Regions from separate parts of the Shewanella sp. KCT genome, predicted to be linked through region 3. Evidence: predicted binding sites of a transcription regulator. Region 3 holds the regulator's gene; each other region holds the start of a gene.
What was found. Region 3 encodes LexA, which represses DNA repair genes until DNA is damaged. Its sites were predicted from a motif close to TACTGTATNNNNATACAGTA; they were not measured.
Positions count from the first base shown of each region.

Region 1: the regulator LexA is predicted to act here: its motif matches at 7,813-7,832, upstream of AYI87_RS20825 (DNA topoisomerase III).
Region 2: the regulator LexA is predicted to act here: its motif matches at 4,480-4,499, upstream of AYI87_RS21335 (S24 family peptidase).

Region 1 is NZ_LVDJ01000027.1:6,383-16,373, reverse strand. It holds gene AYI87_RS20835 (TonB-dependent receptor) at 348-3,152, shown strand; gene AYI87_RS20830 (glycoside hydrolase family 97 protein) at 3,746-5,689, shown strand; gene AYI87_RS20825 (DNA topoisomerase III) at 5,800-7,800, opposite strand; gene AYI87_RS20820 (hypothetical protein) at 7,952-8,227, shown strand; gene AYI87_RS20815 (methyl-accepting chemotaxis protein) at 8,387-9,991, opposite strand, start outside.
Region 2 is NZ_LVDJ01000015.1:1,636-11,626, reverse strand. It holds gene AYI87_RS17750 (chemotaxis response regulator protein-glutamate methylesterase) at 1-114, opposite strand, end outside; gene AYI87_RS17745 (chemotaxis protein CheA) at 208-2,463, opposite strand; gene AYI87_RS17740 (protein phosphatase CheZ) at 2,479-3,216, opposite strand; partial or broken gene AYI87_RS17735 (response regulator) at 3,230-3,436, opposite strand; gene AYI87_RS21335 (S24 family peptidase) at 3,689-4,447, opposite strand; gene AYI87_RS17725 (helix-turn-helix domain-containing protein) at 4,558-4,920, shown strand; gene AYI87_RS17720 (hypothetical protein) at 4,930-5,382, opposite strand; gene AYI87_RS17715 (helix-turn-helix domain-containing protein) at 5,493-5,978, shown strand; gene AYI87_RS17710 (transposase domain-containing protein) at 5,971-7,974, shown strand; gene AYI87_RS17705 (AAA family ATPase) at 7,991-8,935, shown strand; gene AYI87_RS17700 (hypothetical protein) at 8,935-9,150, shown strand; gene AYI87_RS17695 (hypothetical protein) at 9,156-9,434, shown strand; gene AYI87_RS17690 (DUF3164 family protein) at 9,453-9,991, shown strand, end outside.
Region 3 is NZ_LVDJ01000007.1:216,749-226,739, forward strand. It holds gene AYI87_RS12305 (cytochrome c oxidase subunit 3) at 1-21, opposite strand, end outside; gene AYI87_RS12310 (cytochrome c oxidase assembly protein) at 18-587, opposite strand; gene ctaD (cytochrome c oxidase subunit I) at 589-2,199, opposite strand; gene coxB (cytochrome c oxidase subunit II) at 2,209-3,774, opposite strand; gene AYI87_RS12325 (cell division inhibitor SulA) at 4,173-4,682, opposite strand; gene lexA (transcriptional repressor LexA) at 4,679-5,296, opposite strand; gene yrfG (GMP/IMP nucleotidase) at 5,415-6,089, opposite strand; gene nudE (ADP compounds hydrolase NudE) at 6,187-6,732, shown strand; gene cysQ (3'(2'),5'-bisphosphate nucleotidase CysQ) at 6,786-7,598, shown strand; gene AYI87_RS12350 (GNAT family N-acetyltransferase) at 7,591-8,046, shown strand; gene AYI87_RS12355 (TetR/AcrR family transcriptional regulator) at 8,154-8,786, shown strand; gene AYI87_RS12360 (MFS transporter) at 8,777-9,991, shown strand, end outside.

The sequences.
Region 1 (9,991 bases), on a different contig from region 3:
AATTATCTGGGGATTCCCTAGACCCCGGTTAAGCCACCTCAAGCGAACCTAACCCAAATACATTTGATTAACAAACATAAGTTATTTTTCGGGAATTTATACCTGATTTTCAGGAAGGTTCAGAGTGAAACTTACTCAAGTAGCGAGCATGAAAGCGCCTAATGTTAAATGTTCGTTAGGATATTTTCTGGAAATCATAGGCACTATTTCGGGAAGTTTCCCTTCCAGTCTCGGGGATATAAATATCAGGGTGAACTGATTTCAAAAATTAGTTTATTGAGCCTGATAAGAATTAATTCAGCCCAAACAATAAAGCTCAAAAAGCCTGAAAACACGAAGGGAACACTATGAAAAGAAATTATCTTGCCTTTGCGATTAGCCTTGCATTGGCCTCTTCACTTCCCGCCTATGGGGCCGAGGACGAAGAGAAGCAACAAAATGATGAGACCGAGATAGAAGTCATCGAGGTGCGGGGGATCTTAAGCAGTCTGAAAGAGGCGCAGTCGATCAAGAAGGAAGCCGACAACGTGGTCGACGCCCTGGTCGCCGAAGATATAGGTAAATTTCCCGACAGCAACGTCGCCGAGGCGATGCAGCGCATCCCTGGGGTGAGCGTTAACCGCCTGCGCGGCGAGGGGCAGAGCGTGACCGTGCGCGGACTATCCGGCGACTACAACGTCACTACGCTCAACGGCAGAAAGATCGCCTCGGAAACCGTCGGGCGCGACTTTAACTATGATCTGATCGCCGCCGAGCTGATTGGCGGCATTCAGGTCAACAAGACCCAGCAGGCCTCCCTGCCCGAAGGCGGCATAGGCGCCATCATCAACATCGACACCCTCAAGCCCCTCAACGTGGGCAGTAAGGTAGCCGGCTCTATCGAGGGTTATTATAACGAGCGCGCCGGGGAGACAGATCCCCAGGCCTCGCTGCTGATCAGCGAGACCTTTAACGACGACGAGCTGGGGATCTTGATCTCCGCCAACCACACCTCCTCTTTCACCCGCTTCGACAGCCACAGCGCCCAGTGGGGCTGGAACGAGTGGAGCGAGGCCGAGCTGATGCCAAATGGCGATCCTAACGTATCGGGCCGCTTCCCCAGCTGGCCTAACATCATGGTAAGTACGGATCAGCGCAAGCGCAGCGGCGGTACGCTGGCCCTGCAGTGGCGTCCGACCCCGAACCTGGACATCAACTTCGACGCCCTCTATACCAAGTATGAGATTGAATCCACGGGGAACATGATCTCCCTGGCCCTGTTTGAGGGCACCAACCTGGATAACATTCAGAATGTGCAGTTTGGCGCCGATGGTCACACCAACAGTATTACTATCGGTGAGCCAGGCAACATGGACTCCCCCGCCATCGCCGAGCTGCTGGAATCGCAAAATCCCCGCGACAGCGATGCCATGCAGGTGGGGCTGAACCTCAACTATATCTGGGACAACTTTAACTTTAACGTCGACCTGGCCTACTCTGAGGCGGAAGATGCCTCGGCAGCAGTCAGCTGGGTGGTGGTGCGTACCGCCATCGACACCCTCACGGTCAACTGGGACAACGGCGAGCAGGTGCCCGACATCTCCTTTGGCGATACCGTGCTGGATGAGAATATCGACTATGGCGCCTGGTATGCCCGCATTGACGGCGACAAGGTGAAGGACAAGACGGGTAACTTCAACTTCAATGGCACCTATGAGCCGGACGATGGCATCATCAGCAAGGTGCTGTTCGGCACCGGCTATAACATGCAGGACAAGGGCAAGACCTACTGGAGCCAGGAAAATCCCAGCGCCTACACCTTCCGTAACGGCACCACAGAGAGCGAGTGGATCAATGCCCCCGACAGTGAGAAGGTGGATATCGCCGGCAACACCCTATGGGGGCCGCTACCAGCAACAGCGCTCAATCCGGGCAACTTCGACGACTTCATGGGCAGCTCAAACGCCAACCTGCCCAACACCTGGGCGGGGATCAACATTCCCGGACTGTTCGACTACTACCGATCCCTGGACAGCGAGGCGTTCGACCAATACCTGGTGCCCAGACCTAACCTCACCGGCGGCAACACCTATGGGGTGAAAGAGGAGACCATTCACGCCTACGCCGAGCTGATCCTCGAAGATGAGATTGCCGGCATGCCCTACATGCTCGACTTCGGTCTGCGCTACATAGACACTACCGTCACCTCCTGGGGCTACTCTCAGGATCCGGCCAACATCGCCTTCGATGAAAACGGCCTGTTTACCGACGCGGTGGATACCGTCGGCCTGGTGGAGTTTGAAGGCAACTACAACAAGCTGCTGCCGAGCTTCAACGGTAAGCTGGGGCTAACCGATGATTTGGTCTGGCGTCTGTCGCTGTCACAGGCGATCTCTCGTCCGCCGCTGACCAACCTGTCGCCGGTTACCTCTATCTGGCAAAACGAGGAGAAGACGCCGCCGGAAAACTTCATCTATGAGAATGATCCCGGCCTGGAGCCCTACTATGCCGATCAGCTCGATACCACGCTTGAGTGGTACTACAGCGACAGCGGCACCCTTAACCTGGCCTTCTACTACAAGGAGCTGCATGGCTTCGTGATCTACGAGCCGACGCGGGAAACCATCAATGGCGCCAGCTTCGAGGTCACCCGCCCCTACAACGACGATGAAAACCAGTCGCGTATCCGGGGTTATGAGCTGAACTGGCTCCAGACCTTCGACGATTTCCTGCCTGATGCCCTCGCGGGCTTCGGTGTGCAAGCCAACTATACCTATAACAACAGCGAGTCGGGTGAATATACGGAGGATGGCGAGCCGTTGCCGTTTAAGGGGTTGTCTGATCATCAGTACAATGTGGTCGCCTTCTACGAGAACCATGGGCTTAAGGTTAATGTGGCCTATAACTATCGCTCCGAGTACAGCCTGGGCAAGCAGTGGTATTGGTCAAATGCCCTCAACGACTGGACCTCAGAGACCCTACAGGTCGACGAATGGGGCCAGCTGGATATGCAGGTGGGCTATGACGTCACAGACAATCTCACCCTCACCTTCGAGGCCAACAACCTGCTTGACCCCAATTATGTGCAGTACCTGAACGGGGACAAGAACCACGTAGACTATATCTCCAGCTGGGGTCGTAGCTATCGTGCGGGGGTTCGCTTCAAGTTTTAATCTCCCTTGTTAAATGATTCGCTCAAAGACAATTTAAGCAATCGTTTTGTTCGCCCATTACCACTAGGTGATGGGCTTTTTTATGCCCAGTTCTCGCCTAGAGAATTAGCTTATCAAACTGATATTAATGAATAATTTATAATTTTTCGCAAACGACTTTTAGGCTAAACAGGCCTTGAATGTGTCAAACTCTATGACTTAGTTTTTAGATAGTCATTGCTATAAAACCACCACCATCTAAGGGGAGAGCTTGCACGAGAAGCGCCTTTAAACCCTAAACGCCAACTCGCCTAGGCAGCTTTGTTTGCCGGGGCATACAGCGCCCTCAGCTATATCGATGATGTTAAGGAAATTCCTTAGAATCACTAGCACACGCTCAACGCATATCGACAGTGGACGGCTTAACTTCTATGACATTTTAATCCAGCTAAATACCTTTATGGTGGATCAAACATTGGCAGATCAAACGAGGCCAGATATAAGGTTATTTTTCGGGAAATATTAGCCTCATTTTCATGCGCCGGGGCGTCAATCGACATGCTTCAATGACTTACCTTCGGGAATTTCCCCGTATGAATCAGGAGTAATGAAACATGTTGCAGCGTTTTTTGACGGCGCCCCAGGCGTATAAGCAGCTGATGTTGGCAGGAGTGCTAACGCTTCCCAGCGCACTGGCCGTGGGCGAGACCTATCAACTCAGCTCCCCGGATGGAAGCATCTTGGTCGATGTCATCGCCGAGGAGCAACTTAGCTATCGCGTCAGCGTCGATGGCCAGACCATCCTGGCCCCATCACACATCGCCATGACCTTTGCCGATGGCACGGCCCTCGGCAACGCGCCTCAGGTTGTTGAGGTCAAGCGCAGTGCCATCTCAGAGCAGCTCACCCCGGTTGTCAAGGTGCGTACCGCCAAGATAGACAACCAATACAACCAGTTGAGCCTGAGTTTTAAAGATAATTACCGGGTGGAGTTTCGCGCCTTCGATGAAGGGGTCGCCTATCGTTTCAGCGCCCAGCAGTCTGGCAAGAGTGCCCTCACCTCTGAGCAGGCCGAATTTAACTTCGCCAAAGGTGCCTTCGCCTACTTCCCCTTCGAGAAAAAGTTTGCCAGCGCCACCCAGCCCAGATTCACTCCCATTGCCGTCAAGGGGATAGACAAGGACGAGCTAGGTAGCCTACCAGCCCTGTTTGTGGTCAATGGCGTCAATGTACTGCTGACAGAGACAGATCTGCAGAGCTATCCCGGTCTCTGGCTAAGGGGCAAAGGTGATGGCAATGTCTATGGTGTGCACCCATTTGAGCTGGATAAAGATGAGCAGTACACAAAGGACTATGGCGTGGTCAGTAAGTCTCGCAGCTATCCCTGGCGCATCCTGGCCATCGCCCGTAGCGACGCAGACCTGCTCGACAACCAGATGAGCTACACCCTGGCCGAGCCGTCACGCATCGAAGACACCTCGTGGATCAAACCCGGCAAGATCGCCTGGGACTGGTATAACGAGAACAACCTCAAGGGGGTCGACTTCAAGGCGGGGATCAACACAGAGACCTACCAATACTACGCCGATTTTGCCGCCGACTTTGGTATCGAAAACATCCTTATCGACGATGGCTGGTCATCACAGGAAGATGTGCTTACCGTGCTGCCAGGCATAGACATGCAGGCGATCATCGCCCATGCCAAGGAAAAAGGTGTCGGGGTGCAGCTCTGGGTGCCCTACTCGGCGCTGGACAAGAACCTGGAAGAGGCGTTTAAACTCTACGCAAAATGGGGGATCAACGGCGTCAAGATAGACTTCATGGACAGCGACAGCATCAAGCGGGTGGATTTCTACTGGCGCGCCGCTGCCATGGCCGCCAAATATAAGTTAATGGTCAACTTCCATGGATCCTACAAGCCTGCTGGGATCCACAGAACCTACCCCAACGTGATGACCCGCGAAGGGGTTAGAGGACTGGAAAATAACAAATGGTCTGAGGTAACCTCGACCCACAACCTGCATCTGCCCTTCATTCGCATGATAGCTGGCCCGCTGGATTACACCCCGGGCGCCATGGCCAATGCCCAGCAGAAGAACTTCAACAAGGTCTGGTCTCGTCCCATGAGCCTCACCACCCGGGCGCAGCAGATCGCCATGTATGTGATCTACGAGAGCCCGCTGCAGATGCTCGCCGACACTCCCACCAGCTACCGCGCCGAGCCTGAGATCCCGCGCTTTATCGCCGCCATTCCTACGGTATGGGATGACTTTAAGGTGCTGCATGCCAGCATAGGCGAGTATTTCACCATAGCGCGCCGCGCGGGTGATAACTGGTACATAGGCGCCATGACCAATACCCAGGCGAGAAGCCAGCGGATCAACCTGGATTTCCTCGGAGATGGTGAGTATGAGATGCAGCTGCTGCAAGATGGCATCAACGCGGGTAACTTCGCCGAAGACTATAAGCTGATCAAGAAAACCGTTACCAAGGGCGACAGCCTAGATCTCAACATGGCGGCCAACGGCGGCTATGCCATACAGCTGATCAAACGTTAAACGCCCCACTCCAAGGGTCTGAGTCGCTTAAGTTTCCATGCGTTCAGGCCCTTACCTATGCCCTTGCTTAGGCCCTTATCTCTTGCTCAGATTCTTATTTAGGCGCTTATTTAGGCTTTTGCCTTAGCCGCGGTTCTAGTCGCAGTCTTTTTCGCCCCGCTAGCCTTGCCTTTAGCACCCGTCGCCGTGCCGCGTCGATTACCATAGCCACGCTTCTTAAACGAACGCTTAGGCGCTTCGACACCTTGCAAGGCCTTGGGCAGCTGGGCACCGGCCTGCATGATAAGCCCATTGAGCGACTCGACTAGCGGCGCCATGAAGCTTAGGTACTTGGCCTCTTTACGGCTGATGGCATCCAGGTGACTCTCCCACAGCGCCGTCATATCAGGCGTGGTGGCAGATTCGGGCAGGCTGTTGATGAGGCCGCGCCCGACCGCGGTCGAGACGATAGACTTCCCCTGGCGGGCCAGAAAACCACGCTTGAACAGCAACTCAATGATCCCGGCGCGGGTTGCCTCCGTGCCCAGACCGTCGGTTTCCTTGAGGATCTTACGGATCTCTGGGTTAGTCACATAGCGGCTGATCCCCGTCATGGCGCTCAGCAGGGTGGCATCGGTAAAGGCCTTGGGAGGCTGGGTCTGCTTCTCGATAAGCTCTCCCTGGCCAGAGTGCAGCATCTGCCCCTTATGTAGCGGCGGCAGCTGGGCCAGGGCCTCGTCGCCCTCGCCGTCGGCCTTGTCATCGCTGCGCTTAGGGAACAGCTGTTTCCAGCCGGGGGCGATCTCCTGTTTGGCCTTGGTGTGAAAATGGCCGCCGGCGATCTCCACCTCGACCTGAGTCTCATGGTAACGATAGACGGGGTAAAACTGCGCCAGATATTGACGGGCCAGTTGCAGGTAGATCTGTTTCTCAGCCTGACTCAGGGCACTCAGGTTGGCCACCTTCTCGGTGGGCACTATGGCGTGGTGGGCATCCACCTTGGCATCGTTCCAGGCCTTGGAGACTATCTTAAGATCCGGCGCGGCGCACTGGGCGGTGAGTTCGCCTGCTCCCTTGAGCACGGCATCGATCACCCTGGGGGCCAGGGCCAGCTGCTCCTTGGGCAGATAACGGCTATCGGAGCGCGGATAGGTGATCAGCTTATGTTTCTCATACAATGACTGACAGGTATCGAGCACCGTCTTGGCGCTCATGCCGAATCGCTTCGCCGCATCTATCTGCAGCGACGACAGGTTATAGGGTAAGGGTTGCCCCTGCTGCTTATCTTTGGCCTGCAGATCCGTCACCTTGGCGGGCTGCTCTGTGATCCGCCCCACCACGTTTTCCGCCAGACGGCGCGACAGCACCCGCCCCTCCTCATCCATGTAGGGCTGACAGGCCTCACTGGGCTGCCACTTAGCCTTAAAATGCGCCTGCTCTTGGGTATAGAGATTGGCCAGCACCTCATAGAAAGGCTTGCTGACGAAATTCACAATGGCCTCATCGCGGCGCACCACCAGGCCCAACAGGGGCGTCTGCACTCGACCGACAGAGAGCACCCCCTGATAGCCCACCTTACGGCCCTGCAGCGTATAGGCGCGGGTCATGTTCATGCCATAAAGCCAGTCGGCGCGAGAACGCGCCAAGGCCGAGGTCGACAGGGGGATAAACTCTCGGTTGCTACGCAGCTGCCCCAAGGCCCGTTTAACGGCCTGGGGATTGAGGTCGCTCACCAGCAGGCGCTGGGTCTGTTCTAGCTTGTCGCCCTTGACCCCGAGATAGGCGATCACCTCATCCACCAGCAGCTGACCTTCACGGTCAGGGTCCCCGGCGTTCACCAACTGACTGGCCTGCTTGACCAATTTTCTCAGCACACTGAGCTGACCACGGGTCTTGCTCTTGGGGGTCATCTTCCACTGCTGCGGCACTATGGGAAGATGGTCGAACGACCAGGACTTGAAGGCGGGATCATAGCTGTCGGGCTCGGCCTGCTCCAGCAGGTGCCCTATGCACCAGGAGACGGTATCGCCATTGGCCGCCGTGATATAGCCCTCGCCCTTCTTGTGGGGTTTAGGTAACACATCGGCGATTGCCCGCCCGAGACTGGGCTTCTCTGCTATGTATAGGATCATGCTGACATCAATTACTGTATAAATTAACAGTAACTTTAAACCACTCGCGGCCTTGGCGCAAATAGGAAAGGCAATCTCATGCTTACGTGTAAATTTAGTTGAGAACTATTCTCATTAATAGCTAGTCTAAGGGCTATTCACGGAGGCCGATATGCACACACGACTCAAGACCCCACAACGACCCGAACGCCTACTGATTTACGCCACGCTGATGACGACGGCGCTGCTGTTACTCTCGCTGTCATCCTCCCTCTTTCCCTGGCGCCTGGATCCCTTGGTGCAATTTAGCCTGCTGCTGTTGCTAAGCTGCGCCGGCACCCTGTTTGCCCTCGCCCGCCATGGCGCGCACCATAGACCGGCCCTTGGACTGCTATTCGGCCTCTGGCTAATGGTATGGGTAAGCCAGGGTTTGCTCATGCCGGTGTGATCGCTAACCTGCGCTTGCCCCTCTAAGCTAAAACTTAGCTCTTCCGCGGCCGCGGCCCCTGCCACAGCCACAGCCACAGCCGTGCATTCGATGCGACTGCCATCTGGCCACAAAAAAAGGCGCCTCCCAGGAAACGCCCTATCGCAATGCCAAGACATTTTAGGTCTTTAACTTGCCCAGCTGCTGGTGTTGCTGCTCTACCAGGCCCGCCAGGCTGGCACTGCTCTGCTGGGCCTCGTCGGCGAGTCTCGCCAGCTCGGAGGCGGAATCAGAGATACCTGTGATGTTACGGCTGACCTCTTCGGTCACGGCACTCTGCTCCTCGGCGGCGGTGGCGATATGGGTCACCTGGCTGGAGACCTCCTGAATTTGATTCACTATGGTATTGAGTGAACTCAGAGCCGATTCTGTCTGGGCCACGGCGCGCTGGGCACCATCCACCCCTTGGTCGATGATCTGCGAGGCACTGTTGACCTCGCGCTGCAGCGCCTCGATCAACTTGCCTATCTCATCGGTCGAACTCTGGGTCTTGGAGGCCAGCGCGCGCACCTCATCGGCGACCACGGCGAAGCCCCGGCCTTGTTCACCGGCGCGGGCGGCCTCGATGGCGGCGTTAAGCGCCAGCAGATTGGTCTGCTCGGCAATGGCGCTGATCACCTCGAGGATCTTGCTGATGTTGGTGCTGCTTTCCGCCACCTTACCCACGGCCTCCTTAGCCAGCAGGGATTCTTGAGACATATGAGTCACATAGCCCATGGCCTGGCTCAGGCTGTCTTCACCTGCCTTGACGTTGAGGGTCATCGCCTCGGTCTCCGACGCCGTCTGCTCAGACGCCTTGGCCACCTCGAGCGCGGTGGCGCTCATCTCATTAACCGCAGTTACCACACTCTCGATATCACTGTACTGACGATTGACGCTGTTGTGGGTCTGCTGGGCTATCTCCGCCGCCACCTGACTCTCGGCCTGCGAGCGTGACGCCAGCTCCTTAAGCTCGCCGATCAGCAGCCTCAACTTATTGATAAAGCCGTTGATGCCACCGCCCAAGGCGATGAGTTCGGCGTGGGACTCCACTGTGACCTGCTGGGTCAGATCCCCCTCGGCGCTGGCTAAGTTCTCCACCCGGCTCTGAATCACCTTGAGCGGCGCGACAATAGAGCGGATCACCAGGCCGATGGTAACCACGGCGATCAGTGAGACGATGACGCCTACGATCAGCAGCAGGCTGCCCAGAGAGCTGGCCATGGCGGACATCGCCTGATCCATGGCATTCGCCGCCTGATAGGCGTCGGCCTTGGCCACCTCAATCACCAGCGACCACTGCGCCTTGGCGAGCGGGATCTCGATGGGATAGGCGACTATGATGTTATCCCCCTGCTCCAGGTAACCGCCCAGGCGATGCAGCCCGGTCAACTGACTGGCAAGTGACGGGGCGATAGACTCGCCCAGTGGACGCGCCTTCTTATCATAGTGGCTGGCCGCCACCACTAAGCCCTTCTGGCTCAGCAGGGTCACCTTTGCCTTACCTTGATACAGGCTGGCCGAGAGCTCGTCGATCAGCTTCTGAAACACAGGCAGATTAACGTCCACGCCGATTACGCCGCGAAAGCTGCCGTTCACCACCACAGGCACGGTCAAGGAGGTCATCAGCGCCGTGTTGCCCGGGCTGATCTCATATAGGTAGGGCTCCATCAGGCAAGGCTGCTTAGTGTCCTTGGCGCACAGGTACCATTCGGCCTCGCGTACGCCAAACTCCTTGAGGGTAGC
Region 2 (9,991 bases), on a different contig from region 3:
GGCGCCATTAGACGCCGTGCCTATGACCTCTAACTCCGCATCCTTGGTGACAATCTCACTGACTCGGCGACGAAAAAAGCTTGAATCATCGACAACTAATACTTTTATGGCCATTCAAATTCCTATCTACAACAGGATCCTTGCCGAAACAAAGCGTGACGCCTCTGGGCATCACGCTGATCCTATAGCTCACTGTGCCGCTAACTGTTATTTCTTGTTCTTGGCGTAATGTTTCAATAAGCCGGGCACATCTAATATCAATGCGATGCCACCGTCAGAGGTAATAGTCGCGCCAGCCATGCCTGGGGTGCCGTGTAACAAGGTGCCCAGAGGCTTTATCACTACCTCTTCCTGACCGATCAAGGAGTCAACCACGAAGCCTATTTGCATGGTACCCAGCTGCACTATCACCACGTGACCGTGTTGCTTGTCGCCATGCTTAAAGCTCACCGCCTTACGACTCAGCCAATGCTCGAGATAGAAGAGTGGCACCGCCTTTTCCCTCACTATGACGGTCAGCTGGCCATCGACAACATTTGTCTTTGTCAGATCCAGGTGGAAGATCTCGCTAACGCTCGACAGCGGCAGGGCAAATACCTGCTGAGCCACTTCCACCATCAGGGTCGGCATAATCGCCAGGGTGAGCGGCACCTTAATCTCCAGGCAAGTCCCTTTACCTTTCAAGGAATCGATATGCACGGTACCGTTTAACTGAGTGATACGCGTCTTCACCACATCCATGCCGACGCCGCGGCCTGAGATATCGGAGATCTCCACTTTTGTAGAGAAACCTGGGGCGAAGATAAGGTTATAGGCCTCTTCATCAGACATGCGCGCTGCGGCATCCTCATCGAGCACGCCGCGCTTGATGGCGATCTGCTTGAGCTTATCTGGGTCCATCCCCGCGCCATCATCTTCAATCTTGAGCAGGATATGGTCACCTTCCTGACTGGCAGAAAGGGTAATAGTCCCTGTACGCGACTTGCCATTAGCTTCACGCTCGTCAGGCATCTCGATACCATGGTCAACCGAGTTACGCACCAGGTGAACCAAAGGATCCGCAAGGGCTTCAACCAGGTTCTTATCCAGATCCGTATCTTCACCTATCATGCGAAGATCGATCTCTTTATTCAGGCTGCGCGCTAAGTCACGTACTACACGAGGGAAGCGGCCAAACACCTTCTTGATCGGCTGCATACGCGTCTTCATCACTGCGCCCTGCAGATCGGCAGTTACCAGATCCAGGTTCGCCAGCGCCTTAGACATATCCTCATCATCGCGGGAAATTCCAAGGCTAAGCAGGCGGTTACGCACCAATACCAGCTCACCGACCATGTTCATGATCTGATCCAGGCGCGCGGTATCGACGCGCACTGTGGTTTCCGCCTGAGGCATATTGGTCGCTGGCGCCTTGGCTGCGGCCTTCTCTTTCACCACAGGCTTAGGAGCTGGCGCCTCCACGGGTTGCGACTTAACGCTCTGAGCCTTAACATTACTCGGCGCAGGGGTGGCGACTTTATTCGGCGCAGGAACTGCTGGCGCCTTAGCGGCAGGGGCTACTGGTGTGCTTGTCTCACTGCCAGGGCCGGCACCGGCGCCATGCAGCTCATCGAGCAGCTTTTCAAATTCATCGTCGGTGATCTCATCGGCATCCACCGGCGGCGAGGTCGGCTCTGGCACCTTGGCAATAGGAGCCGAAGGAGCCTGGAACTTACCCGAGCCATGCAGTTCATCGAGTAGCGACTCGAACTCATCGTCTGTGATGTCGTCGCTGTCGCTCGCCTGAATCGGCGCCGCACCTGCAGGGGCCGTACTTGATGGGCCCTTACCGCTGCCATGAAGGGCATCGAGCAGGGCTTCGAATTCAGATTCATCGATCTCATCAATGTCGCCTTCACCGGCGATAGAGGTCACGGGCGCATCGTTTACCGGCTCGTCGAACAGTTCGACACCATCATCGAGCGGCATATCAAACAGCTCGATACCGTCATCTGCTGGTATTTCGACAACCGGTTCAACCGGCGTTTCGGCAACGGCTTCAACTGATGCCCCGCCCTGCTCGGATGGCAGTAAACCACCAGAGCTCAATAATTTAAGGTTAGCTAACAGGCCTTCATCGGCAGGGCTTTGCTCGACACCCGCCTGGGTCTCGGCAAACATAGAGTTGATGGTGTCGACTGCCTGGAGAATGATATCCATCAGCTCGGCAGAAACGCTGCGCTTACCTGTACGCAACAGGTCGAAGGTGTTTTCCGCTTCGTGACAAACATCCACCATGGGCGTCAGACTCAAGAAGCCGGCGCCGCCTTTAACGGTATGGAATCCACGGAAGATGGCATTGAGTAGTTCGGTGTCGTCGGGGTTATTTTCTAACGCCACCAGCTGTTCAGAGAGAAGCTCAAGGATCTCGCCCGCTTCAATCAAAAAGTCCTGCAGTATCTCTTCATCAACATCAAAGGACATTCATATGACTCCTACTTAGAAACCTAGACTCGACAGCAAGTCATCGACTTCATCTTGCCCTGTCACGACATCATCACGCTGATCAGCGTTCATAATAGGACCTTCAGCTTCGACGCACTTCTCTGATGCACGGGGTTTATCCGTTGCGGGCTGCTCGCCAAATACGGTCAACATAGAGACCAGGTTACTCTCAACCTCTCGCACCAGCTCGATCACCCGGCGGATCATCTGTCCGGTCAGATCTTGGAAGTCCTGGGCCAGCAATATGTTGTTGAGTAACTCTTTTAAACGATTGGAATCGGATTCGCTGCGTTCGATAAACTGCTGAACATCATGGCAAAGCGCCTTAAATTCGTGCAGCTGAATATCTCGACGCATCAGGCGATCCCAGGAAGGCTTAACGGCCTGTACGTTCATGGTAAGGGCATCTGCAAGGGGCAGAGACTCTTCGACGGCGTCCATGGTTTTATTGGCGGCCTGTTCCGTCATGTCGATGACATAATTGAGGCGCTCTTTGGCATCGGGAATTTCGCTATTAGCCAGCTCCACGAGGCGACCGTCCACCTGAAAGTCCACTATGGCACTGTGAAGCTGACGGGTTAGGCGACCCACCTCGTCAAACAGCTCTTTCTGAATCGGGCTGGCGATATCGCGAATTAGCTCATCGGCCATCTCTTGTTGACCCGCCTCTAGCAGATCAACGAGTTGCTTGGCCTGTGCTAGATTGATCAGCCCTGAAGTTTCTGCCTGCATAGCTCAACCTTGATTAACCGAGTCGTTCGAAAATTTTGTCTAACTTCTCTTTCAATGTCGCCGCAGTAAAAGGTTTCACCACATAGCCATTCACACCGGCCTGCGCCGCTGCAATGATCTGTTCCCTTTTCGCTTCCGCAGTCACCATCAACACAGGAATGTGTTTCAGGTTGTCATCAGCACGAATAGCCTTTAACAGGTCGATCCCCTGTGTATAGGGTCTTGAGTATTGATAAATGAACATGAAAACCGAGAACAAACGAAATTAGCTAAAATTTGGCGAGTAAATATTCAGTAGAAAGCCCGCGTATCAAGGTTTATAGCCGATGATGGCTCGGTGAGAGATGGTCAGTTATCATCGGGAAACTGAAAAATCGGGGTTTGAGAAATGAGGCGCGACCATCAAGGTTTACGCCTCTTACTTTGATAAATGATGATGTCTTGCAACTAGCTTTTAAATCGTCTTTAAATGCTATTCACCAACGTCACGTGAGATGTGAACTACCTGGCCAATGATTTCAAACTGACTTTGTTCTGTCATTGGGATCTCTATTGGTGGATAGAAATTATTCTCACTAAGTAACAGCCATGAGCTAGGTTTAACCTGGATACGCTTAACCCATACCTGGTCGCCGTTGCGGATCACGTAGATGTTGCCATCCTTAGGCTGCTTGCGACCAGTGTGTACCACGAGCGTGCTTTTATTAGGGATAGTCGGCTCCATACTATCGCCATTAGCCAGTACCACTGCTAGCTCCTGCTCGTCAAACCCACGCCATTTTAACCATCTACGGCGAAATGCCAGGTACTTTTCAGGACGTTCATTCTCTACAAAACTGCCATTACCCGCTGATACCGCCACCTGATATACAGGTATTAGTGCGTATTCGTCTTTAATGAGTTGATGTTGTTTGGGTGATTCGCCCATATAAGTGCTAGCAGGCTTAATTGATTGGCTTGGAGGAATGTCTGTAAATCCAAAATAACTTGTTCCATCTTGGTACATGGACCCAAACCCTGTAGTAAGCCAATTGATTGATGCACCGGTTGCATTAGCTATCTGGTATAGCCTTTCTATATTTGGCGTTGATTCCCCGACAGAATACTTTCTTATTGCTGTCTCTGATAAAGCGCATTTGTTAGCAAATGCGCGCAAGCTTTGGTCACCGATCAACTCATTTAAGCGGATCCGGAAACTTTCAACTTGTCCCTTTAAAGTTGAAACACTCATTCAAGTTTTTATCCATTCTTTTGCGCAGACACAACTGTTTGAATCAACAGCATTTAATTTTATTTGTGTAGATCTGAGTCTATTTTTTAACTTGAAAGCATTTTTTTGGGTTGACCATCATTTCAAAAAGATGGATTATTAGTCGTGCACATAAACCTGTCATTTCAAATGAACGACTAACAAAAGAGGCCAAAAAAATGCGCAAGAACAACTCACGCATATCTAACGACTGGCACAGGCAAGACATTCTAGCGGAAGTTCGCAAAGCCTGTGGTTCACTTACCAAATTATCAAAAGCCCACGGTCTGGCGTCTAACACACTGCAAAACGCACTCGATAGAAAATGGCCGAAAGGCGAGCAAATTATTGCTGAAGCCATTGGCGTTACCGCTGCTGAAATTTGGCCGAGCCGTTACGAGGATGAGTTTAGCACATCTACTAATAGCAATGTACTGGCACGCGAGGTGGCTTGATGGGGGCACTTAAAAAAACACCCCACCAATGTACGCAGGATACAGCTGACCAGCAATCAACATGCTCCAGCGAACATGCCAAACCGGCGGCACCGCAAACAGCTGACAGTGTTCGTCTTCAACCAACCAAATCCATTGATGCTCAAGCTTGCGAAGCCGAGCATGAAGGAGTGCGATTTGCTTCTGTGGAAGAAGCGAGAGCGCATATTGCAGCTCATCGTCAGTGGGTGTTACAGGAAAAGGCAACGCGGTACCAACACATTCGGCTAGCGCCTTTACGCTGGATGTTGAAGTGTCGGGACGAACTTCGGGTACTAAAACGTCTGGCAAGAGAGTGCGTATTTGTTGCAGCTCAACATGCAAAGCATGAGTGGAAACGAAGATGAAGTTGGTTACATCGCTGTGCAAGGTTTCGGCATCCATTTGTATGAGTGTATTAGGGATTTTAAGCGGTTTACTCATGTCACTTTCCTTGTCGATTGTTGATGTTGCTCAGTGTAGAAAGCTTAGACGTAAAAGCCTAGGTCCACGATTTAGATTTATTTGGAAATAAGAGTTCAGGAGCTGATCCAATGGCAACTAGAAACTGGAAAAAAGTCACTGCCAACAGCCTGAGGCATGCGATGGAATTGTGCTTAGCACATGCCCGTGAGCGGAAAAACCTGTCGGTTGACCGTGTGGCAGATTTAATGGGGTTACCCAATAAATGGACATTATATAAGTGGTTGGAAAATGGGCGTATGCCTTCTGTCTTAATCCGGCCATTTGAACATGCCTGTGGCATTACCCTGATGACACGTTATTTGGCGACCTCGGGTGGACAACTGGTGATTGACATTCCCGCCGGCAAACGCGCTGATGCCAGTGACATTAACGCCGTGCAGGGAAGCTTTAGTGATGCGATGGGACTGTTGATTAAGTTTTATGATGGGCAAACAGAAGCCGAGGAAACCCTGGGCGCGTTAACGCGGTTAATGAGCGGCATTGCCTGGCACCGCGAGAATGTTAATAAGTCATTGACCCCTGAACTGGAACTATTCGGGGGCGAAAATGACTGACATTAATCAATATTTACCATCATCTGAAATCGCTGGTTTACCAGACTGTCCCAAATCACCTCAAGGTGTAGTAATTCGTGCAAGTAAAGAAAACTGGGCGTTCCGCAAGCGCGAAGGTCGTGGAGGTGGTCGTGAATACCACATCAACAGCCTGCCAGCTGCTGCTCGTGCAGCGCTACTCAAGCGCCAAGGCAAGCTGGAGATTGACGGTAAGCTGTTGAATCTGCCTAAACCAGCGCAGCCACGTTATGACCGTGATGCCCTATGGGCGCTGTGGGAACGTGCTGGCGCTAAAGCGCAAGAAACTGCCAAGCGTAAGGTGGAATACGTGCGTGCCTTTTATGCGCTTGTTGAAACAGGTTGTGCCAAGATGGACGCGTATGCCCATATCAGTCGAGAGTTCGAACTTTCAAAATCCACGTTGGTACGAGATGTTTTGAGTGTGAAGGGGTATGACGCTGCCGATTGGTTGCCGCAGCTGCTGACTAAATATCAAATTGGCGCGATGAGCTCAGCTGAGAACCGTCGTGCCTATATTGATGAACAGGCCTGGGCATGTTTCAAAGCTGACTACCTACGTCTCGAACAACCCTCATTCAAAGGTTGTTACTACCGCCTTAAAGATGCCGCCAAAGAAAAGGGGTGGGTGGTTCCGTCAGTGAAAAGCCTTGAGCGTCGCTTAAAAGCAGAAGTACCACACGAGCAACAGGTACTGCTGCGCCAAGGTGAACATGCCTTGATGCAACTGTACCCGCCGCAAGAACGTACCGTTGAAGACATTGTCGCTATGGAATGGATTAACGGCGACGGCTACCTGCACAACGTATTTGTACGTTGGTACAACGGCGAAATTGTGCGCCCTAAAACATGGTTTTGGCAGGACATCCGCACCCGCAAGATCTTAGGCTGGCGTACAGGAATTAGTGAAAATACAGACACTATTCGCTTGAGCCTAATGGATGTTGTGCGCGAGTACGGCATCCCTCGTGAGATCACTATCGATAACACTCGCGCCGCCGCCAACAAATGGCTGACAGGTGGTGTAGCTAATCGCTACCGCTTTAAAGTAAACAAGGACGATCCACTAGGCTTGATCCCGATGATGGGCATTAAGCTGCACTGGTCATCAGTTTACTTTGGCAAAGGCCACGGCCAAGCGAAGCCGATTGAACGCGCCTTTGGCGTGGGTGGTTTGGATGAATTTGTTGATCGTAATACCGCATTAGCGGGGGCATACACTGGGACTAACCCCACCGCCAAACCCGATAACTACGGCAGCAAAGCGATACCTGTTGAAACGTTTATGCAGGTATTGGCTGATGGTATACGCCAATACAATCAGCGGCCTAATCGTCAAACCGAGGTGTGTCGTGGCGTACTGAGCTTTGATGATGCCTTTAACAACAGCTACGCCAATGCCGTCGTGCGCAAACCTAATGCGGAGCAAGTCCGCATGCTGATGCTGAGTGCAGAAGCCGTACGCGTTGGTCGTCATGCCACCGTGACGCTGGATGCTGGCGGCTGTATTGCTGGCCGCAAGAACCGTTATCACCATGACGCCTTATTCCAACACATCGGTAAAAAAGTGGTGGTGCGCTTCGACCCCGACAACCTGCAATCGTCTGTGGTGTGTTACACGCTCAACGGCCTATTGATTGGCGAAGCAGCATGCATTGATAAAACCGCTTTTGGCGACACCGATGCTGCCCGCGAACACAAACGCCATCGTACGCAGTTTGTGAAGGCCAACAAATTGGCTGCTAAGGCTAATCAGCAGATGGATGCTATTGAGGCCGCTGAATTGATGCGCCGAACGGAGCCTGATACTCCAACAACCCCTGCCCCAGCAGCCAGTGAGCTGGTTCACCTGCGCCAAGGTAACACTGTGCGCAAAGTGACCTTAGACACTGATACCGAAGAACAATTTGATAGCGAAACCGCATTTGCAGCTGGAGTTGCTCAACTCATGGCTGCCAAAAAGGCCCGTGAACTTTAAGGAAGGAAACCGCCCTATGAATAATGTCGTTGTAATTGAACAATCACTGAACCAACAACAGGTGATCGACCAACTCAAACCACTGCTTGATGATGGGACCATTAATCAAACTCAACTAGCCAAAGAGATTGGCAAGTCTAGCTCTGTGGTTAGTCAGTACCTAAATGGCACTTATACCGGTCGTGTCGCAGAGGTTACAGAACAGCTAAATAAATGGTTGCAGCTGCGCAATGCCCGTAAAAGCCAGATTGTAGCCCCTGGGTTTGTGGAAACTCAAACCGCTAAGCAAATCTTAAATGCGCTGAACTACGCCCATGCTGCAGAGCTTATCAGTGTGGTGTTTGGTGCCAGCGGTGTGGGTAAGTCCACCACCTGTCGCCAATACATTAGCAGCAATAACAACTGCTGGATGATCACCGCATCACCCGCCGTCAGTGGTATTGGTGAATGCTTGTATGAAATCGCCTTGGAACTCGGCATGGACGATGCGCCGAAGCGCAAAGGTTCTCTGTCTCGTGCGATTAAGCGCCGTCTTAGTGGTACAGGAGGCCTACTGGTTGTCGATGAAGCAGACCATCTTGATTATCCATCGCTTGAAGCCTTACGCATTTTACAGGAGCAAACGGGCATAGGTTTGGTCTTGGTCGGTAACAACCGTGTATACAGCCAACTGACAGGGGGACGTCGTAATGAAGACTTTGCTCGCCTGTTTAGCCGCGTAAGTAAAAAAGTTGGCATTCATAAGGCCAAGCAAAATGACGTCAATGCCATTGCCAATGCGTGGCAGATCAATAACCAACCCGCCCGTAATTTACTGCAAAAAATTGCAGAGCGCCCAGGAGCGCTGCGTAACCTCAACCAAGTGCTTCGCCTGGCTGCAACTATGGCAAATGGCGTAGGTAAAGCGATTGACGAGGCACTGATTAAACAAGCGTTTCGAGAACTGGAAGGAGATGCCTAATGATGCATCAGCAAACTGCTTTTAACGTGGTAACCGCCCTGCGCCTGCGCGGTATGAAGGTGCTGAGTCGTAAAAACAAGGTGATCCACATTGACCGCCCCACCAAAGAGCTTCAGGCCATGGCGGTCGACATCATCGAAAACATTAAAGGTATACGCCGTCGCAGTGGCGCGGTGCAATTTCACGGCGTCACAGTGCGCTGGAACGAGGAGTAAACCCCATGGCAAAACTCATTATAGAAATCAACGACGCAGATGCAGGCAATGTCGGTGTGTTCGAAGTCAACATGAAGACTGAGGGGGCAGCTGAGGATAAGCGCACCTTGTCAGATGCGGTTGTAGCAACGCTGGCGAATAGCATGAAGTCGGTTTTACCTGAAATCACCAAAACCATCGTAGAGCGAGCAGGTGGTCGCCAGGTTGTAAATACCGAAGTCGTGCAAGGGCAATCTTTGGCTGAGGCCTTAGCCAAACATGAAGCATCAAGAAAAATGCATTAATTGAGGGGTGAACTGAATATGAATAATCAAACAAACGCTATTCCTGCTGGTTATCGCCGTAACGCCATCGGAGACCTGGTGGCAGAAGAACGCATTAAGCCAGTGGACAAGTTGCGAGACGAAGTGGTGGGCAATGTCGTCACTAAGGCCAAAGCGCTTCGTCAGGCCATGCTGGATTTTAAGTTGGCCACCATGGGAGAGATCTCTGACTTCGTCGAGTTGTCAGCCAGTGAGTATGGGGCCAAGTATGGCGGTAAAAAAGGCAATGTAGCCCTGACCAGTTTTGATGGTCAGTACCAGGTGCGCCGCGCAGTGGGCGAGCATCGCGTTTTTGATGAACGTATCCAAACCGCTAAGGCCCTAATCGATGAGTGCATCCACTCCTGGTCTGGTGGGGCAGATACTCGCCTAATGGCTATGGTCGAGCATGCGTTTCGCGTCGACCAGCAGGGTCGCATTAACGTCAATCAGGTGCTCAGTTTACGACAGCTCGACATCGATGATGACAACTGGAAGCAAGCCATGGATGCCATTGCTGATGCCATTCAGATCACTGG
Region 3 (9,991 bases):
GTGTTCATGTTTGCTTGTCATTTCGCAGCTCCTTGCTCAACATCATCTACGTACCCCTTGTCGGTGATGTTGTATAGCGTATAAGAGAGAGTCAGTGTCGAGATCTGCTCGGGCAGCTCGGTATCGACATAGAAGATCAAAGGTAATTGCGCATCGGCATTGGCATCGAGTTTTTGCTGGTTAAAGCAGAAGCACTCTGTCTTGTGGAAATAGGCCGCGCCCTGTCCCGGAGAGACAGAGGGGATAGCCTGCCCGACAATCTGCTGCGCCGAGAGATTTTTGGCGTGAAACTGAGTACGAATCACCTCACCCGGATGCACCTGAATGCGTTTCATCTCAGGGGCGAAGACCCAGGGCATATCTTTCTGGGTCTGTGCCATAAATTCGACCGTTACGGTGCGGCTGGTGTCTATGGTCACCGCCTTATATTCGGCGGCGGTCGACTGCGTCTTACCATTGATGCCTAATTTTTCACATAGCACATCGTATAGAGGCACCAAGGCGAATCCGAAGCCGAACATGCCCACGCAACCTAACAGCAGCAGGCCGATCAGCTTACGGTTGGAGTACGCCTTAGTGTCCGTCATGCTATTTCACCTCGGGTGGTGTCGAGAATGAGTGGTAGGGGGCCGGACTCGGCAATGTCCACTCCAGTCCCTCGGCGCCATCCCAAGGCTTGCTGGGTGCCGGCTCGCCGCCGCGTATGCACTTGATCACCACCACCAGGAAGATCAGCTGAGACAGGCCGAAGGCGAAGCCGCCGATAGAGACTATCTGGTTGACGTCGGCAAACTGAATCGAGTAGTCCGGAATACGTCGCGGCATGCCCGCCAGCCCCAGAAAATGCATGGGGAAGAAAAGCACGTTCACCGAGATCACCGAGCACCAGAAATGCAGCTTGCCGAGCTTCTCGCTGTACATATGCCCGGTCCACTTAGGTAGCCAATAGTAGGCCGCCGCCATGATGGAGAAGATAGCCCCCGAGACCAGCACGTAGTGGAAGTGAGCCACGACGAAGTAGGTGTCGTGGTACTGGAAATCCACCGGTGTGATGGCCAGCATCAGCCCAGAGAAGCCACCTATGGTGAAGAGTATGATAAAGGCTAGCGCAAACAGCATGGGCGTCTCGAAGGTGAGCGAGCCGCGCCAGAGGGTGGCCACCCAGTTAAATACCTTCACTCCGGTCGGCACGGCGATCAACATGGTGCAGTACATGAAGAAGAGCTCGGCGAACACAGGCATACCTGTGGTAAACATGTGGTGCGCCCAGACCAGGAACGACAGGATCGCAATGCTGGCGGTGGCGTACACCATGGAGGAGTATCCAAACAGCTTCTTGCGGCTGAAGGCCGGTACTATGGCGGAGATGATGCCGAAGGATGGCAAGATCATGATGTAGACCTCGGGATGGCCGAAGAACCAGAAGATATGCTGGAACATCACAGGGTCACCACCGCCGGCGGCATCGAAGAAGCTGGTGCCGAAGAACTTGTCGGTTAGTACCATGGTCACTGTACCGGCGAGTACCGGCATCACGGCGATCAACAAGAAGGCGGTGATCAGCCAGGTCCAGACGAACAGTGGCAACTTCATCCAGCTCATGCCGGGAGCGCGCATGTTGACTATGGTCACGATCACGTTGATGGCGCCCATGATGGAGCTGATACCCATGATGTGTACCGAGAAGACAAACAGCGCCGTGCTATCCGGGCTATAGGCCGTCGACAGCGGGGCGTAGAAGGTCCAGCCAAAATTAGGCCCGCCGCCCTCCATAAACAGCGAGCTGAGCAGGATCGCAAAGGCGAAGGGCAAGATCCAGAAACTCCAGTTGTTCATCCGCGGCAGGGCCATATCCGGCGCGCCTATCATCATAGGGATTAGCCAGTTGGCGAGGCCAGTAAAAGCCGGCATCACGGCGCCAAACACCATGATGAGGCCGTGAACCGTGGTCATTTGGTTGAAGAAGTTGGGCTCCACCAGTTGCAGACCCGGCTGGAACAGCTCGGCGCGGATCACCATGGCCATGGCGCCGCCGGTTAAGAACATGATGAAACTGAACCAGAGATACAGGGTGCCTATGTCTTTATGGTTGGTGGTAAACAGCCAACGCTTTATGCCCGTCGGGTGCTCCTCGTGGTGGGTCGAATGTTCGCCAATATGAGTGGCATCCATATCTGCTTCACGCGTTATTGCATTCATAATGCCTCCCTATTGACCCTGTTGATTGACGTCTGTTGCCTGAACCATGTCGCCTGTGTTGTTACCCCAGGCGTTGCGCTCATAGGTGATCACCGAGGCGAGCTCCTGTGGCGTTAACTGACTGGAGAAGGCCTGCATGGCGGTGCCAGGCTTACCGTGAAGCACTATGTCTAGGTGATTCTCAACTGGCCCTGTGGCGATGGCGCTGCCTTTGAGAGCCGGGAAGGCGCCGGGTAATCCCATGCCTGTGGCCTGATGACAAGCGGCGCAGTGACCGATGCAAACCTGCTCTCCCTTGGCCATCAGTTCATCCATGGTCAGATCGTCTAACACAGGTGGTTGAGATTCCTCGGCGGCTGAGCTTGCTGCCGCACTGGATTCGGCCGTTGGGGTAGGCATAGATTGAACCGCTTCGGCAGCTGCATCTGCTCCTGTATTAGCGCCGCTCGATGCGCCTGAGTTTGCCTGGTTGACATCGGCTGCCTGCACCGTATCGCCCGTGTCGTTACCCCAGGCATTACGCTCGAAGGTGACCACGGCGGCTATTTCTGTAGCGGTCAGCTGCTGGGCGAAGGCCTGCATCGCTGTGCCGGAGCGGCCATGTAGCACCACATCTAGGTGATCGGCGACAGGGCCCTTGATGATTGGGCTGCCTATGAGTGACGGGAAGACGCCAGGTAAGCCGGCACCATTTGGCTGGTGGCAGGCGGCGCAGCGGGCCATATAGACCTGTTCGCCCTGGGTCATCAGCTCTTCTTTCGACAGGGTTTTCGACAAGGCTGCTTGCGCCTCGGCGGCGGCCGCGCTGGCTTGTGCCTCCTGCTCGACAATCCAGTTGTCGAAATCGGCTTCAGAAAGTACCTGCACCACGATTGGCATGAAGCCGTGATCCTTACCGCAAAGTTCGGCGCACTGGCCACGGTAGATGCCTGGCTTGTCGATGCGGGTCCAGGCCTCGTTGATGAAGCCTGGGTTAGCGTCTTTCTTCACCGCGAAGGCCGGTACCCACCAGGAGTGGATCACATCCTCCGAGGTCATCAGGAAGCGGATCTTACGATTGACCGGCAGCACCAGTGGCTTGTCGACCTCCAGCAAATAGTGTTCGCCTTTGGTCTCCTTACCTTCTATCTGTTCTCTGGGGGTCGCCAGCAGGCTGTAGTAGCTGATGTCTTGGTCAAAATAGCTGTAGTGCCATTTCCATTGGGAACCTGTGATCTTGATGGTGAGATCGGCATTGCTGGGATCTTCCATGGCGATGAGGGTCTTGGTGGCCGGGATGGCCATGAGGATCAAGATGACAAAAGGAACGAGCGTCCAGGCGATCTCTACCTTAGTGCTCTCATGAAAGTTTGCCGCGACGGCACCCTTGGAGCGCCTATGGTTGATGATGGCGTAGATCATCACCCCAAAGACGACTAGGCCTATGGCACAGCAGATATAGAGAATCGTCATATGAAGGCTAAACACCTTATTGCTGATCTCTGTGACCCCTGATGTCATATTCAGGGGCATATCTGCTGCGAGTATGGTGGGCGTAAATAGCAACGCCAGCAAACAACACAACACTTGCTTCACTAGACTTCTCCTCTGTCAATTGCGAAGGCAACTACAAAGAAGAGCCACACAGTATGTCTCGGCTCTATGCAAACTCTTCAGTTCCCAAAAAAGCAACGATGACTTCAAAGTGCGTCGGTGGTGAATCTCTTGTTCTGCTGGTGGTGACCACGCTTGCACTTACGGCTGAATATATCAGACCAATTTCAGCTTCTGTGGGCGAGGTATTACAGGTTCATTTTCGCCGCTCAAGCCGACAACCAAATTGTGCGATATAACAAATAATCGTTGATATCTCTTACTAACTTAATGGCTGTTTAAATATTGATCAAGATCACTTTTATTTTATTTTTCTAAACAAAACAGACACAAAAACGCCCCTGGCGGGGCGTCTGTATGGAAAGGTAAAGCGCGGAATATCAATGCAGCGAACTGAACAGACTCAAGGTCTGGCCGCCGAGATCCTCTTGGGGAAAAGGGTTGGCAGGTAAGTGACCATTCGCATCTTCGATTACCACCCCCAGGGCGCGGGTATTCTTGGCAACTATCTGTAGGCGACGACTGTCACGGGCATCCAGGGTTTGTGCCCAGCAGATCACCGCACTGGATGTACCACTTGTGAGGGCTTTTTCCATCGCCCACAGGGTTTCGACCTCATCCTTGGTGTGTACCAAGAGGATGCGATCCATACGCACACCGCCGTCGGCCAGCATCTGCTTGTAGCCTATATTAGGTGGGCTGATTAACACCACCCATTGTCCCTGCTGACTGAGTCGAGCCAGTTCCGGGGTGAGGGCCTGCAGCTCCTGCTTGCCCTGGGTCGAACTTGCCGTAGTCGAGATAGTGTTGCCATCGCCGCGCTTTAGTGAGCTGTCGAGATCGACCCACAGTCCTGGATGGCGTGGCGCCATACCCATTAGGTTGTTCATTGCCAGTCTCCATTTCGAATAACGCCGACGGCCAGGCCTTCGATGCTCAGGCTCTGGGTGGTGAGGTCCACCACGATAGGGGAATACTCTTCATTTTCGGCATGCAGATAGACGGTACTGCCACGTTTCTCGAAGCGTTTAACCGTTACATCATCTTCCACGCGGGCCACGACTATCTGGCCGTTTCTTGCCTGTTCGACCTTATGTACCGCCAGTAGGTCGCCCTCGAGAATACCTATATCTTTCATACTGTCACCCCTGACGCGCAGCAGAAAGTCGGCGCTGGGGCGGAACATGCTAGGGTCAACCTGATAGTGTTGTTCCACATGCTCTTGGGCCAGGATAGGCTCACCGGCGGCCACCTGACCTATGAGGGGCAGGCCGAGATCTTCAGGCTCTTCCTCTTGGGTCAGCTTGATGCCACGTGAGGTGCCGGGCATGATCTCGATGCAGCCTTTCTTGGCCAGGGCCTTGAGGTGTTCCTCGGCGGCGTTGGCGCTCTTAAAGCCTAATCGACGCGCAATCTCGGCACGGGTAGGCGGCATGCCCGTGTCGGCTATATTGCGTTTTATCAGATCTAAAATCTCGGCTTGTCTTGGGGTTAAGGGTCTCATGATTAATCCTGTCTTTCCATACAGTACCTGTCAGTATATACAGTATTTTATACAGTGCAAGTATTAACCAGATTTTCTCCCAATCCCATCAAGCGATTAGCGCCTAAAGTGTGATTGATTAGCCGAGATGCGTCTGTTCAAGTGAGAGCAGTAGATGATGGTAATCGTCGATGGCCGGGAAGTCGGCAAACTGCTTGTGAGGCTTCTGGCTGTCGGGATTCTTGATCCCCAGCTGGTAGCCAACGCCGGCCTGCTTGGCCGCCTGCAGTATGGGCTCGCTGTCGTCGATAAACAGGCAACGGCTGGGATCCAGGGAAAACTGACTAAACAGGTGACGCCAAAATTGTGGGTGTTCCTTGGGATAGCCGGTTGCGTGACTCGAGAGCATCTCATCGAGCCCGTTAGCCAGATCTGTATGCTCGAGTTTCAGCGCCAGGCTGTGGGGATGGGCATTGGTGACCAAGATGCGCCGCTTGCTGTGTCTGGCCAGTGCGGTGAGAAAGGGCATGCTGTCCTGACGCAGCTGGATCCGGTCGACCAGAGTGTGGTGCAAAGCCAGAATGTCCAGACCCAGCTCCTGTTGCCAATATTCCAGGCAATACCACTCCAGGGTGCCGAAGACCTTGGCGTAGGCTGTCTCCACTAGTTGTTGGGCGTCGGCCTTAGGGATCTGCCTTTGTTCACACAAGGCCTGAGGCACCAGACTGAGCCAGAAATGGTTGTCGAAATGCAGATCCAACAGGGTGCCGTCCATATCCAGCAGCACGGTATCTATCTTATTCCAGGGAAACATAAATCGAGTAAAAAAATTCCTTGGTTTGAGTTGTGGATTAGGCCCATCATAGTAAGATTGAGTGGTTAAGCAAACGCCATTTTTATCAGGAAGTTTCATGCCGGACAAAAAGCCGCAGATCCTACATGCCGAAGTTGTTGCCCAGAGCCGTCTGTTTCAGATAGAGCAGGTGCATTTAAAATTTTCGAACCAGGTTGAGCGTCAGTATGAGCGCATGAAGGGCAACGCCCGCGGCGCCGTGATGGTTGTGCCTGTGCATGGCGAGGAGTTACTGCTGGGGCGCGAATATGCGGCGGGCACCCACAGCTATGAGCTGGGCTTTCCCAAGGGCCTGGTGGATCCCGGCGAGACTCATGCCGAGGCGGCCAACCGTGAACTGCAGGAAGAGATAGGTTTTGGCGCCCGTAAGCTGACCCATCTGATGGAGTTGAGCCTGGCGCCTGGCTACTTTGCCAGCAAGATGCAGATCTTCGTCGCCGAAGATCTGTATGAGAGTCGATTGCAGGGTGACGAGCCTGAACCCATAGAGGTGGTACGCTGGCCATTGAGCCAGTGGTCTGAGCTGTTATTAGAAGATGATTTTTCCGAATCTCGAAGCGTTAGCGCCTTGTTTTTGGCACAGAAACATCTAAAACTAAAGTAGTTAATTCAAATTTTCATATTAGGCATTGCCAGATGTAGGCTGTTGGAGTTGTGATGAAGCCAGAAGAGTATGTTGAGCAGGCGATTTCGATTGCCATCGAGGCGGGTGAGGCCATCAAAGGTATCTACCTCGAGGGCAGTTTTGACAAAGAGGTGAAATCCGACAATACCCCGGTAACCTCAGCCGATATCGCGGCCCATAAGATCATCTCTTCCCAGCTAAGCAGCCTTACCCCTGAGATCCCCGTCCTCTCAGAAGAAGCGGCCGACATTCCCTTCTCCCTGCGCGCCGACTGGCAGCGTTACTGGTTGGTTGACCCTCTCGATGGTACCGGTGAGTTTATCGCCGGTAGCGGCGACTTCTCGGTGATCATCGCCCTGGTCGAGCACAACCGCCCCATCATGGGGATCGTCTATGTGCCCATGACGGGTGTGGTCTACTATGCCGTGGCAGGTCTGGGTGCCTACAAGCGCAGCAGCAAGGGCGAGGTGCGTATCGCCAGCAAGCAGCTGACCAAAGACGATGAGCCCTGCCTGCGTCTGGCGGTGAGCCGCCGTCAGGATCCTCAATCTGTGTTGAAGCTCTTCAATCATCCTAAGCATTGTGAACTCGTGGTGCTTGGCGGTGCGGCTCTAAAGAGCTGCCTGGTGGCAGAGGGCCGCGCCGACTGTTATGTGCGCATCGGCCCAACCGGCGAGTGGGACACAGGTGCGGCGCAGATCATCATCGAAGAGGCCGGTGGTCAGGTGATGGACCTCGAGCTGCAGCCGCTGAGCTACAACGAGCGCGAATCACTGGAGAACCCCAATTTTATCGTTGTGGGCTCGACTCACCTGCCATGGGATGAGCTGTTAACCGGTGAATAACCCAAGCATTATCAGTGTCGAGGCGGCTTGTAAGACTCAGCTGCCAGGGATCTATCGCCTCGAGCAGGGGCTCTTTGGCGACCATGCCTACCCGGATTTTTTCTTTCGTCAGAGCTTCGATTGCTGGCCGAGCGGGCTGCTTGTCGCCTGCGACGACACTGATCGCCTACTCGGCTACATCTTGCTGGCAAGGAGTGAACAGGCCGACTGCGCCTGGATCCTCTCTGTGGCCGTCGACGATGCCGCTCAGGGTCGGGGCATAGGCAGTCGCCTGATCACCGATGCCCTAAGTGCGCTGCCAGATAGCGTGACCCAGGTAAAACTCACGGTAGCGCCGGAGAATCCCGCCAGACACCTCTATGCCAAGCTGGGCTTTGTCGAGCAGGGGCTGGAAGCCGATTATTTCGGCCCGGGCGAAGACAGGATCCTCATGATACTCCATCGATAAAATCCTACTTATTACCTACCCGGTGAAAAATAATCTTATTGTGAACATTGTTTTTTATTTTGCTTGCTGGTAACTTGAGCACAAATTAACAGCGCGATGGAGCCGAGATGGCAAGACGCAAAGAACATACTCATGATGAGATCCGGGCGATGGCGACCACCGCGGTGCTTCGCCACCTGGAGGTCGAGCCGCTCGATAGTCTTAGCCTTCGTAAGGTGGCGGCGGCCATAGGTTATGTGCCCAGCACCCTGGTGAATCTCTTCGGTAGCTATCAGGGCTTATTGCTGGCGGTTGCCGAACTAACCCTGGACGAGCTGTATCGGCGCCTGGCCGCTAGCGCTCAAGCTGACCCGATTCAAAGCCAAGCGTCTGAGTCGAGTCAGCTTGAGGCGATGGCCGCGGCCTATCAGCAATTTGCCTTCGCGCAGCCAAGGGCGTTTCAGCTGATCTTCGAGCTTAAGGCAACCGATGAGCAGGGGCTGAGCGAGCACCATGCCCAGCTAATCGCGCAGCTGTTTGGCCTGATTGAGGCTTGCCTGGCGCGTCTGCTGCCCGAGCTTTCAACTGAGCAACTGCTACTGGCGAGCCGCGCCCTGTGGGGCGGCGTCCATGGCCTGGTGAGTCTGTCGCTGGACGATAAGCTCTTTGCCCCCGGGATCAGTATTGAGCAGGCCATTAGTCATCATCTCGCGGTACAACTTAAAGGATTGGGTTATCACAAGGAGGCGTTATGTTGTTAACCAAGCGGTTTTTTCCCTATTTTGCGACCCAGTGTCTGGGCGCGCTCAACGATAATATCTACAAGAATGTGCTGCTCCTGATGGTGACCTACAGCCAGATAGAGAGCCTGCCCATCAGCGTCAATCTGTTTGTTAACCTCGCCGCCGGCGTGTTTATTTTGCCTTTCTTCCTGTTTTCTGCCCACGCGGGTGTGGTGGCCGATAACATGGACAAGGCCAAGTTGATCAGGCGCTTAAAGCAGCTCGAGCTGGTGATCATGTCCTGCGCCGCCATGGCGATCTTGACCCAGAGTTACATGATGATGTTGTTGCTGCTCTTCTTAACCGGTAGCCAGTCGGCCTATTTCGGGCCGGTAAAATACTCGCTTTTGCCTCAGGCATTGGCGGAAGATGAGCTGGTGACGGGCAATGCCTGGGTGGAGATGGGCACCTTCCTCTCTATCCTCATAGGTACCCTCAGTGCCGGTCTCTTGGTGGCCAGCGACAAGGGGGCGATCATTACGGCGGCGACCGTATTCGTGTTGGCGCTGGCGGGTTATCTGAGCAGCCGCGCGATTCCTGCCATGCCGCCGCAGGGAAATGTCACTAAGATACGTTTCGCACCTCTGTCTGGCACCTGGCGAAGCATCGCCAAGGTGAGGAAGACGCCGAGTATCTGGATGGCCATCTTGGCGATCAGCTGGTTCTGGTTCCTCGGGGCGACCTATCTGACCCAGTTCCCCAACTTTGCTAAGTTGCATCTGCACGCCGATGCAACCGTGGTTTCACTCCTGTTGGCGCTCTTCTCTATAGGTATTGCGGCGGGCTCCTTCCTGTGTGAGCGCTTCTCCTTCGGGCATGTGGAGCTGGGGCTGCTGCCCTTCGGCGTGGCTGGGCTAACTCTGTTTGGTGTGGATCTGCTGTGGTCGTTGCCCGAGTTGCCCGCACAAGTCGAGACCATCTATAGCTTCAGCAGTTTCATCGCCGAGTCACAGCACTATCGGGTGATGTTTGCCCTGTTTATGGTGGGGGTGAGCGGCGGTCTGTTTATCGTGCCCCTGTACGCCTTTATTCAGTCGCGCGCCGACAGGGGCGAGTGTGCTCAGGCGATCGCCGCGAACAATATCATGAATGCCCTGTTCATGGTGGTCTCGGCGGTCATGTCTATCATGCTGCTAGAGGTGTTTGGCTGGCAGATCACAGAGCTCTTCCTGTTGTTGGCGTTG